One region of the Clostridioides sp. LIBA-7602 genome, then DNA from elsewhere that is predicted to be linked to it. Evidence: riboswitches for the same ligand, from Rfam matches in the RefSeq annotation. Region 1 holds a riboswitch; the other holds the start of a gene.
What was found. A riboswitch is a leader RNA that binds a small molecule or an ion and turns the genes downstream of it on or off. The one in region 1 is predicted to bind glycine.

Region 1 (6,535 bases):
ATGCTCATCTCCACCAATCTCTTGTAGCATCTCTTGCTTATTGATGAATAATACTCCATCTTTTACTTCTGTTACATCACCAAATTGAATATCTTTTATAAAGATTTTCCCTAATTCAAGACGCATACTTGCACCTCCTGTTATTTAATTTGTGTATATGCATTTGAGTTTTTCTCAAAATTATATCATTTTATAACTTATCTTAAATCTTAAAGATATTTTTATAGTATAGTATTTTTATGTCTTAACTATTTGTTATACTATTAAAAATATTTACTGTAAAAAAATTATTTTATTTAAAATTATTTTTTTAACAAACATAGATATAAAAAACCTTTTTTTATTTTATCTTTAGACTAAAATATATTTTTATTTTGTTGTTAATATTTTGGCAATATCTTAAAGATATTTTTTAATCATGTCTTCTATATTAGGAACTGTAGCATCATCTTTAGTAACTTCGTCTACTTTTTCCCCATCTTTGTATATAGCCATAGTTGGAAGACCTAATACTTTTTGTTTTATAGCTAATCTTCTAGCTTTTGTTGTATCCATCTTACAGAATTTTATTTTATCCCCATAAGTTTCAGCTAGTTTATGAACATCTGGCATTAATGCTTTACAAGGTTCACAACCTTCACTCCAGAAATCAACAAATACAAAACCTTCTGCGTTTAAAACTTCTTCTTCAAATGTAGCCTTATCTAAATCTAACATTTTATTTTTCCCCCTTGAAATTTTTATTTTATTTTACATATTAATTAAATTTAATTTACAGATTTTTAGTTTCCAAACTTTTCATCAATATATTTCTCAGCTACTATAGATGCAATTGCTCCATCGTTAGTTGCAGTTACAACCTGTCTTAGAGTTTTAGATCTACAATCTCCTGCTGCAAATACACCTGGTATGTTAGTTTTCATGTCTTCATCAGTTATTATATAACCTTTTTCATCCATATCAACTTTACCTTTGAATAAATCAGTTTGAGCATCTAATCCAACGAAAACAAATACTCCCATTGTTCCATCTTCTTCATCTGCAAAGTATTCATGAGTTTCTCCAGTAATCTTATTTTTAAATACAACTGACTCCAGTATTCCATCACCTTTGATTTCTTCTATTACTGTATCTAATAAGAACTCTATCTTTGGATTCGCTTTTGCTTTTTCTTCAACACTCTTAGCACATCTAAATCCTTGTCTTCTATGTACAATTGTTACTTTTCTAGCAAATTTAGTTAAATACATTGCTTCTTCTAATGCACTATCTCCTCCACCTACAACAAATACCTCAAAATCTTCAAAGAAGTCTGCATCACAAGTTGCACAATATGAAACACCTTTACCAGTAAGTTCTTTTTCCCCTGGGCAACCAATTTTTCTTGGAGTTGCTCCTGTTCCTATTATTACTGCTTTAGCTCTATATTCTGCTTTTTGACCTTTTAAAACTTTTATATCTCCATCTAGCTCAGTATCTACAATGTTATCTCTTAGAATTTCTGCTCCAAACTCTTTACATTGTTCAACCATTCTAGCTATTAGACTTGGTCCTGTTGCATTTGGAACTGACCCTGGATAATTTGCAATTTCATGTGTTATTACAATTTGCCCACCAGTTTTGTCTTTTTCTAGGATTAGAGTATTCAACTTTGCTCTTGCCCCATAAAGCCCTGCTGCAAGCCCTGCTGGTCCTGAACCAATTATTACTAAGTCATACACATTTTCCATTTTGACTTATCCTCCCCAATTAGATTTCTCATTTTATTTAATATTAAATTAGATTTAATATTTAGGCTGCTTTAATAATTTTTTAACAATTTTTTTTATTCATACTGCATTCTTTGTATTGTATTATAAAATATATCATAATCAATTACCCTAAAGTCGTCTTGAACACTTTCTGTCCATTTTGGAGTCTTTTTATTATTCTGAAATTTACTTGCAGTGATGATTGCTTCTTCAATTAAGGTTAAAGAGTTTATATCCAAACGATTTCCTCTCTTTAGTATAACAGTTCTATAAGGTGTTTCATTTGGTTTTACACTCCCATAGAGTGGATGAGATAAAAGTTCATATCCTTCATGTATCAAATCTCTACTTGCTTCTAAGATACCAATATAAGTTGTGTCTTTAAACAAAACTTCTCTTTCTTGAACTTCTTCTCTTACTTTCGGATTATTTGTAATTATTATCATTTTTTTACTCTCTTTCAATCTTTTATTTATTACTTGATAAATAAAAAACAGGAAAAACAAATCTCCCAATTTGTCTTCCCTGTTAAAATCATTTTCAGAGCCCCGTCCAAGTACAGTCATTTTTACCTGAGAATTTCATCTAATCTTTTGGGTAAATAGGATTAAATTTGTCCCTTCGGTCGCTTTTTTATAAAGCAGTCTCCCATACTCTTCATCCGGATTATTAAGTTATCAGAAAATTGAAAATTAAGCAATTTATCCTTTGTTTTCTATAAATAGCTTTTTTCTATCTCTGTTGACTTAAGTATATAAACATTCTATAAAATTTGCAATAGTTTTTTTATATGTATTTTGTATACATTTTTACTTTTTTTTCCAAGTGTTGATATTACATATTTCCTGTATTTTCTTTTTTTTTTAAGTACAAACCTTTTTTGGTTTACTTTCTCAAACTGATTAAAAATATAACTATTTTCACAGCAAATCTTTGATTTTTACATATTTTTTAATTTTTTACTTTTACCCACTGAAATTCTCATAATTTTTTATAATTTGCTATCATTTACTTCATCAAACCAAGATTTAACATCACCCATGATAGACTTAATACAGTCATTATCAAATGGTGAATATAAATTTCCCATACTTACAATACCTAAAAATGATTTTGTCCCTCCAACTTTACAAATATTTATATAATCTTGCCATCCTGCATCTCTATCTTGAATCATTTTTTTCCAAAATTGTAATGCACAAACTTGAGCTAGTACATAGTCTATGTAATAAAATGGATTTTTAAATATATGACCTTGCTTAAACCACCAACAACCTCGCTCTAAAAAAGAATTATTATCATAGTTTCTATGAGGTAAATATTTTTTCTCTAAATATCTCCATTTTTCTTTTCTTTTTGCCTTATCCTCATTAGGATTTTTATAAACATAATGCTGAAATTCATCAACAATTATTCCATAAGGTATAAATTTGACTGCTGTCGACAAGTGAGTAAATTTATATTTATCTGTATCTTCTTTAAAAAACAGATTCATCCATGGCCATGTTATAAATTCCATACTCATTGAATGAATTTCACAACTGTCAAGTGTGGGAAAATTAATCTCTGGCATATCAATCCATCTAGACATGTATAACTGGAACGCATGTCCTGCTTCATGTGTTAATACATCTATGTCATCAGAAGTTTGATTAAAGTTAGAAAAAATGAATGGCGACTTGTAATCTGGTATGTAGGTACAATAACCTCCAGCTCCTTTACCTTTCTTTGTTTCTAAATCCATAAGTTCATTTTCTAGCATAAAATTAAAAAATTCATCTGTTTCTTTTGAAAGCTCACTATACATCCTTTGCCCATTCTGAATTATGTATTTTGAATCGCCTTTTAAACTTGCATTTCCTGTTAAAAATTCCACGTCTTCATCTATGTAGCTTAAGTTTTCTAAACCAAGTCTTTTAACCTGTTTTTCATAAAGCTCATTAGCCATTGGAACAACATATTTTAATACTTGCTTTCTAACGTTTTCTACCATATCTTCTCTATAGTCACTTCTCATCATTCTAATATATCCAAGCTCTACAAAATCTTCAAAGCCTAATTTTTTAGATATCTTATCTCTAAGTTTGACTAGTTTATCAAATATGTCATCAAATTTTGATTCGTTTTCTTCAAAAAAATTATAATACGCTTTGTTGGCTAATTCTCTTGTATTTCTACAATTAGAATACATAAACTTTCCCATACCAGATAAATTTCTTTCTTCTCCATCGAACATTATTTGTGCTGATGCTAAAAGTTTAGTATACTCCGAGCACAATTTATTTTCTTCTTGCAATTCACTTATTATATCTTTAGAAAAACTTTTTAGAGAATAGTCTATTATTGTGAAAAATTGTTCCCCAAATTTTTTTATCAAATCACATTTAAACTTTGAATTTATTACAGCATCATAAAAATAAGAATTTAATTCTTCATACAAAGGCAGATATTCATCCCAGTAATTTTTTTCCTCTTGATAGAATTTATTAAGTGTATCTATACTGTATCTTATTGATGCTATATTTGACAACGTTTCTATTTTATTTCTCAATAAATTAATCTTATGTATATTTTCTTGCTGTTCTTCATAGTTACAGGATTTTTTTATATCTTCTACGCACTCCAAAAATTCTTTTTTTATACTATCATAATTGGGTCTTTCATACTTAAATTGTGAAAACTTCATTTAAAACACTCCTTTACAACTTTATTTCATATCTTTATATCATACTTTTATATCTTTGATATACATATTTTTATATACTATCTAGTGCCAACTTATAAATTATTATATATATTAAATCTTCTTTACATTGTAATCATGTTGAATAATAACATATGATTAATATAATTACAATGTTTTGTGGTATAAAACTGACTACTACATAAATTATTAGAAAAACATTCATATAAAAACTGCCCTCTTATATAAAAGCTTAGTATCTATACTAAAATGCAAACGATAGCATTTTTATAATTAATACTTATAAAACAATTAAAAATCTACTTTTTAAATACACATATTATATAGATGATATTTTTATCAAAAATTAATATTATTAAACTTTCTAAATTGCTTATCTCTTGGTATAATAGTATACAAAACTAATCATATTTTCCACTGAAATTTTGTTCAACACTAGTTGTGTCAACGTTTTCACAGGAAAATTGAGTATATAATTTACTGGAGGCTGATATGTACAAATTAATCGCATTAGATATTGATGGAACAATATTAAACACGCAAAAAAGGATTACTCCTGAAGTCTTTGAATCTATTCAAGAAGCAAAAAAGGCTGGAGCCAAAGTTGTTATAACAACGGGCAGACCTCTTCCTGGTGTCAAAGGACTTCTAAATCAATTAAACTTAACGGATGAAGGTGATTATGTTATATGTTTTAATGGAGCCATTATTCAAGAAGTTAAAAGTGAAAAAATTATACATGATGTAGAGATGACTTTAGATGACTTTGATTTTATATATAATAACGTTTGTAAAAAATATAATACCAAAATACACATAAATACAATGACAAATTTAATTACACCAAACGAAATCCCTGGCAAATATACACTTCATGAAGCGAAATTAAATGATATAGACGTTAAATATATACAAAAAGATAAAATTGATGAATCTATTAAAATCTGCAAAATTATGATAGTTGATGAACCAGAAAGATTAGAAGAAATTATACAACAACTACCTAAAAATTTATTCAATAAATATACTATAGTAAGGTCTGCTCCTTTTTACCTAGAGTTTTTAGGTAAGACCACTAACAAAGGAACTGCCCTTAAGACATTGTGTACTAATTTAGATATTCCTATAGAAAAAGCTATTGCTGTTGGTGATGAAGAAAATGACCAACATATGATAAAGTATGCAGGTCTTGGTGTAGCTATGGGAAATGCACGTAACAGTATAAAAGAAATTGCTGATTATGTTACAGATACTAACAATGAAAATGGAGTTGCAAAGGTTATAAATAAATATATACTTAATAGAGCTATTTAGATATATAAAAAAAACTAAAAATAACTCTTTAGCTTTAAATTCTATTTAATATACATACTTGATACTAAAAGTATCTAGTGATAGTATGGTCTAAAATTTTTAGTTAAAGGTTATTTTTAGTTTTTCATCTATATTTATAATAATACTTTTTGTTTAAGTTTAAATATTTTATATGATTCTACTATTGCTTCATTAATATCTAAGCAATATACATCTTCATCATCCGATAATCCTGCTTCTTTTGTCCAAGCATCAAAATCATTCTTCGTCCAGAAGAAATTCATTATATTTCAGCAACTTGCCGCCCAATTTGAATATTTATCAAGATTTATATGAAGCACTCTTAAATGTGGATTATTCACATATTCAATTTTTTCGTTTTTTATAAATATTTCTATTTCTTTACCTGTAACACTACACATAGAATTTATTCTTACATCTTGATTAAATGTACAAGAAGTTCCTATAGCATCTATTGCACACATTGCACTGAAACTTCTACCATCGCTCAAAGTTACTTTATGATTAGTTGGTAATGCTGATACAGGATATATAAAATTTATACTATCTCCATCAACAACTATTATATTTTTCTCAATAAAATATTGTAGTGTATTTTCTATATATTCTTTTTCTAATTTCAAATTATTACTTATACATTCAGTCACTTCTTTAAGTGTAGCACTAGAACCTTTATCTATTATCACATCCATAATGGATAGTCTTATTTTTTGTTGTACATTATCCAAACTATTGTATTTTTCTA
Region 2 (6,535 bases), 890 kb from region 1:
ACACTTATTATCGGGTTCACTACCTCCATTCTTATTGCCAAGTTTAATATTTGGTTTAGGAGCAATAATATCTTTTGCTACTGGAACAGCTTATGGAACAATGGGTATACTTATGCCACTAGCAATACCACTAGCTTACTCATTAAATCCTGATATGTCTTATGTAATAGTGAGTACAAGTGCAGTCTTAACAGGTGCAATATTTGGAGACCACTGTTCTCCGATTTCAGATACAACAATACTTTCTTCGATGGGAGCTGGTTGTAATCATATAGACCATGTTAATACTCAAATGCCATATGCTATATTTACAGCAGTAATCACTATTGTATTTGGATATATACCAGCTGGATTAGGATTGCCAATATATATAGTATTACCAGTAGCTATAGCTGCTGTATTTGTTGGTATTCAAATAATTGGTAAGAAAGTTGATGAAGCAGAGATAGAACTTGCAGAATAAGGATATAAATAAATTTAGCCTTTTATTATCATTGTTTTGTTAGTTTTTAGATAATTTTAAAAAGTTATTGAAAATAATAGGGAAATATAGTAAAATAAAAGAGTGATAAGCGGATGTGGCGGAATTGGCAGACGCACTAGACTTAGGATCTAGCGCCATTGGCGTGGGGGTTCGACTCCCTTCATCCGCACTCTACAGTGCTTAGTTGTGCTGAAAAAAACTGGGGTTGCTGGCTTTCGGAGTGGGCTATCCCGTTTTTATTTTTTGAGAAATAAACCAAAATACAATATGAATATATTTCTAAAGATATTTTCTAATAAATATACAAAAGCACATTAAGTGCTTTTTTTGTTGTCTGAAAATGTGTTTACATATAAATTTTAAGACATTTGTTAAGAATATAAAATCTATAATAACGTATTTCTAAGAAACAATTTAAAGTCACAATATAATCTGTTTTTTATAAACTTATAAAAAATATATCTGTTTAATAAGTTTAATTTTATTTAAAAATGCTCTATTTCAAAATCTTATTTTTCACAAAGATAAAATTGCAAACGATTCTATTGTGTGTATGAATATATCTTTAACATAATATAGTAAATTACAATATAACTTTACTTTTAGTGTTTTGTATGACATATTAATAATAAATTAAATAAATATATTATTTTACATTAATATATAACATATATGTATAAAAGTTAATAATATAAAAGTAATATAATTGATAATAAAAACTTAACAAAAAAATTAATACATAAAAAAAAATAAATATAATGTGTTGACATTTAATTGAAATATTCATACAATAAAAATGAAAATAAATATTTCCAAATGAGATTAGCGAGAGAGACCTTTATATAAAAAGGCGCCGAAGAAGAAATTTAAGAAATGCCAATTCTTAGAGAAACTTTCAGGCAAAGATATCGCTAGTTGATGGGACTCTGGAGAGACTTAAGTTAATATACTATAAGTCACCGAAGAAGCAAAATAATATTAAATTATTAAATCTTTCAGGTATACAAACAGGGATATATAGGCTAGGATTATTTTCTATGCTAATATATCTTTTTTTTATGAAAAAGTATAGGACATAATATCGAAATTGCTTAAATATAGTGGGTCTAATTTTATAGGGAGGGTTATATATGAATGAATTGAAAAGAGTGCCTTTGTATAATATACACAAAGAGCTTGGAGCAAAACTTGTTGAGTTTGCTGGCTGGGAAATGCCTTTAGAATATGAAGGAATAAATAAAGAGCATGAAATGGTTAGAAAAAGTGCAGGTATCTTTGATGTATCTCATATGGGAGAGGTACAAATAAAAGGTGTAGATTCAGAAAAATTTATACAAAATTTAGTTACAAATGATATAAGCACATTAAAGGTAAATGACATTATATATACACCTATGTGTTATGAAAACGGAGGAGTAGTTGATGATTTATTAATATATAAATTTGGTGAAGAAGATTATTTATTAGTAATAAATGCAGGGAATATAGATAAAGATGTGGCATGGATAATAAAACAAAGTAAAGGTTACAATGTAGATATAAAAAATGTTTCTAATGAAGTTAGTCAACTAGCAGTTCAAGGGCCTAAAGCAGAAGAAATTCTTCAAAAAATCACAGACATAGATTTAAAATCAATAAAATTTTATAAGTCAATTCCATCAACAAAAATATGTGGTTTAACTTGTTTAGTTTCAAGAACAGGATATACTGGAGAAGATGGATTTGAGATATATTGTAAAAATGAACATACAGAAATAATTTGGAATGAAGTTTTAAAAGCTGGAGGAGAAGATATATGTCCTGCTGGTTTAGGTTGTAGAGATACTTTGAGATTTGAAGCAGCTCTACCTCTATATGGTCATGAAATAGGCGAACATATATCTCCAATTGAAGGAGGCCTATCAATTTTTGTAAAAACAAGCAAGGAAGATTTTATTGGAAAAACAATCTTATCAGAAGAAAAAGAAAATGGAGCTAAAAGAAAATTAGTTGGATTTGAAATGCAAGGCAAAGGGATGCCTAGAAATGGATACGATATAAAGATTGGTGACAAAATAGTAGGCTTTGTAACAACAGGATGTGCTTCTCCAACAACAGGAAAGATTTTAGGTATGGGAATTATAGATTCTGAGTATGCAAAAGTAGGAAATGAAATAGGTATAGCAATCAGAAAAAAAGTTGTTCCTGCCATGATAGTTAAGAAACCTTTTTATAAAAAGCAATATAAAAAAGATAATACTGTATTAAATGAAGAAAATAAATTTTCATATATACCTGCCACAAGTGAAGATAAATCAAAAATGTTAAAGGTAGTAGGATTAAATTCAGTTGATGAATTATTTTCAGATATACCAGATGAAATAAAGTTAAAAAGAGATTTAAACTTGGAAAGTGGGAAATCTGAATTAGAAGTAAGTAAAATAGTAAAAAGGCTATCAGAAGAAAATTTAAGTTTAGAAGACTTAACTTGTTTTCTTGGAGCTGGTGCATATGACCATTATATACCATCAATTATAAAACATATAACTTCAAGGTCTGAATTTTATACAGCATATACTCCATATCAAGCTGAAATAAGTCAAGGGACTTTACAAGTAGTGTTTGAGTTCCAATCTATGATTGCAGAAATTACTGGAATGGAAATTGCAAATGCATCAATGTATGATGGAGCAACTGCTGCAATAGAAGCATGCATAATGGCTATGAATCAGACTAGAAAAAGTAAAATAGTAGTATCAAAAACTACACATCCTGAAACTTTATCAGTACTTAAAACTTATCTACAATACAAAGATTGTGAAATAGTAGAAATTGATTTTTGTAATGAATATGGAACTACAGATATAGAAAAATTAAGGGCTTCAGTGGATAAAGATACAGCATGTGTTCTTATACAGACTCCTAACTTCTTTGGTATTATTGAAGAAATGGAGGAAATAGAAAAGATAACTCATGAAAATAAAGCTATGTTAGTTATGAGTGTTGACCCAATATCATTAGGTGTTTTAAAGACGCCAGGTGAGATAGGAGCAGATATTGTTATTGGAGAAGCTCAATCACTAGGAAATCCTCTTAACTTTGGAGGACCTTATGTAGGATTTTTGGCTAGTAAATCTAAGTATACGAGAAAAATGCCAGGAAGGATAGTTGGGCAAAGCTTGGATACAGAAGGAAAAACTGCATATGTGTTAACTTTACAAACTAGAGAACAGCATGTGAGAAGAGAAAAAGCAACTTCTAATATATGTTCAAATCAAGCTTTAAATGCTCTTGTAGCTTCAATATACATGGCTACTATGGGGAAAGAAGGATTTAAAGAGGTTGGTATGCAATCTATGAAAAAAGCACATTATGCTTATAATAAGCTTATACAAACAGGAAAATATAAGCCAATATTTAAAGGTAAATTTTTCAAAGAATTTACTGTACAAGGAAATCTTAATATAGAGACTATAAATAATAAGCTTTTAGAAGAAAATATATTAGGTGGTTATAACTTAGAGCACAATTACCCAGAATTAAAAAATTCAACTTTACTTTGTGTAACTGAGAAAAGAAGCAAAGAAGAAATAGATAAGTTAGTTGGAATAATGGAGGGATTATAATGAAAGAATATAATAGTTTGTTGATAGATATATCTAAAAAAGGTAGAAAAGCATATTCGCTTCCAAAGTTAGATATAGATGATATAAAAGTAGAAGATATGATTGACCAAAGTATGGTTAGACAAAGTGAATTGAATTTGCCAGAAGTTGGCGAATTAGAATTAGTTAGACATTATACCCTATTATCAAATAAAAATTTTGGAGTTGATACAGGTTTTTATCCTTTAGGTTCTTGTACTATGAAATATAATCCTAAAATAAATGAAGATATGGCAGCACTTCCAAACTTTACTGGAATGCATCCATACCAATCTTCATACACAGCACAAGGTTCTCTCTCTTTAATGTATGACTTATCAAATCGACTTGCAGAAATTACAGGTATGGATGAAGTTACACTACAACCTTCCGCAGGTTCACATGGTGAATTTACAGGTCTTATGATTATAAAAGCATATCATGAAAATAGAGGAGACCATAAGAGAACTAAAGTAATAATTCCTGATTCTGCACATGGAACAAACCCAGCAAGTGCAGCTATGGCAAACTTTGATGTGATTCAGATAACATCTGATAAAAATGGAGCTATAGACATAGATGCGTTAAAAGAAGCTTTAAGTGATGAAGTAGCAGCTCTTATGCTTACTAATCCAAGTACTCTTGGATTGTTTGAAAAAAATATAAAAGAAATAGCAAGTCTTGTACATGAAGCAGGAGGACTCTTGTACTATGATGGTGCAAATATGAATGCCATTATGGGAATAACAAGACCTGGAGATATGGGATTTGATGTAGTCCATCTTAATCTTCATAAGACCTTTTCTACTCCTCATGGAGGAGGAGGTCCAGGAGCTGGTCCTGTTGGAGTTAAAAAAGAATTGGTACCTTTTTTACCAATACCAGTGATTGAAAAACAAGAAGATAAATATGTATTAGATTATGATAGAGAAAAATCTATTGGAAAAATTAAAAACTTCTATGGCAATTTTGGAGTGCTTGTAAGAGCTTACACATATATATTAACTATGGGAAGAGATGGGCTTAAAGAGGCTAGTGAAATGGCAGTTTTAAATGCAAATTATATCAAAGAGAGTATAAAAGATGACTATATATTACCAATAGATACCTTATGTAAACATGAGTTTGTATTAGGTGGGTTACCAAGAGGAGAGTCAAATATAAAAACTATAGATATAGCAAAGAGATTACTGGATTATGGATATCATCCTCCAACAATGTATTTTCCTCTTATCATAAATGAGGCACTTATGATAGAGCCTACAGAAAGTGAGAGCATAGAGACATTAGATAGTTTTATAGAAGCTATGAAAAATGTTGCTAAGGAGGCAAAAGAAGAACCAGAACTATTGAAAACTGCTCCACATAATACCCTAGTTAAGAGAGTGGATGATGCAAGGGCAGTAAAGAAACCTATACTTACATGGTCGCAAAGATAAATAATTAAAAATAGAGATTATAAATATAAAGGAATTTGTATTTATAACAAAAAGCTATCTAACTTAATATAGTTTAGATAGCTTTTTTGTATATATAATATTTACTACTGAAGTTTTAAATTATATTAGTGCTTATATAAGAATATTAACATGATGATTATTATACCAATATTCATAAAAATTATAGAAATTTATTTTGATACAACTTTTACTCTTTTGGTTTAAGAGAAGCTTAACTAAAATATATCGAAATTTATAAAAATTTAGGAAATCTTAAGAATTATATTATTAAAATCTTTAGATTTATATTTTATTATATAAACTATAGAATAATAAAATATAAAAATTGAGAATTTTATAATATATTTGTAGATTTAAGTATAAAAAAGGGTTAAGTTGAAAGGAGTAGAATATGGATAGTGTTAATTTAAAAAGGTATAATTGCGATATAAACATGGGATTAAGTAGCGTACAACTTCAAAGTAGAATAGATGATAATTTAATTAATGTATTTGATAATGGAAAAACTAAAACATATAAACAAATTTTTAAAGATAATGTGTTTACACTTTTTAATCTCATAAATATTGTTTTAGTTTGTCTATTGGTATCAGTTGGTTCTTTTAAAAATACTTTATTTATATTTATTGCTGTAATTAATACTATTATAGGAGTAATTCAAGAAATAAGAGCCAAAAGATTGTTGGACAATCTATCTGTCATAGTTTCAAATAAGGTATCTGTTATAAGGGAAGAAGAGAAAAAAGAGATTGATGTACAAGAATTAGTATTAGATGATATTATGATTTTAAAAACAGGGAATCAAATTTGTGCAGATTCAAAAGTTTTAGATGGAAAATTAGAGGTAAATGAATCTTTAATTACAGGCGAATCTGATATTATTATAAAAAATGAAGGTGATTTCTTATATTCTGGTAGCTTTGTAGTTTCTGGAGAGGCTTTTGTGAGAGTTGAAAATATAGGAAAAG

Region 2: another riboswitch for glycine. It lies ahead of gcvPA (aminomethyl-transferring glycine dehydrogenase subunit GcvPA); the one in region 1 lies ahead of ACTG45_RS12875 (GrdX family protein).

Annotation. Positions count from the first base shown of each region.
Region 1 covers NZ_CP196991.1:2,703,080-2,709,614, forward strand. Annotated here, with positions in the region: gene ACTG45_RS12860 (glycine/sarcosine/betaine reductase component B subunit) at 1-126, opposite strand, end outside; gene trxA (thioredoxin TrxA) at 400-717, opposite strand; gene trxB (thioredoxin-disulfide reductase) at 783-1,730, opposite strand; gene ACTG45_RS12875 (GrdX family protein) at 1,826-2,197, opposite strand; glycine riboswitch at 2,301-2,412, opposite strand; gene ACTG45_RS12880 (M3 family oligoendopeptidase) at 2,743-4,437, opposite strand; gene yidA (sugar-phosphatase) at 4,948-5,769, shown strand; gene saoL (MerB-like organometallic lyase SaoL) at 5,904-6,535, opposite strand, start outside.
Region 2 covers NZ_CP196991.1:1,809,772-1,816,306, forward strand. Annotated here, with positions in the region: gene ACTG45_RS08620 (Na+/H+ antiporter NhaC family protein) at 1-463, shown strand, start outside; tRNA gene ACTG45_RS08625 (tRNA-Leu) at 573-653, shown strand; glycine riboswitch at 1,301-1,405, shown strand; glycine riboswitch at 1,409-1,497, shown strand; gene gcvPA (aminomethyl-transferring glycine dehydrogenase subunit GcvPA) at 1,615-4,089, shown strand; gene gcvPB (aminomethyl-transferring glycine dehydrogenase subunit GcvPB) at 4,089-5,546, shown strand; gene ACTG45_RS08640 (HAD-IC family P-type ATPase) at 5,959-6,535, shown strand, end outside.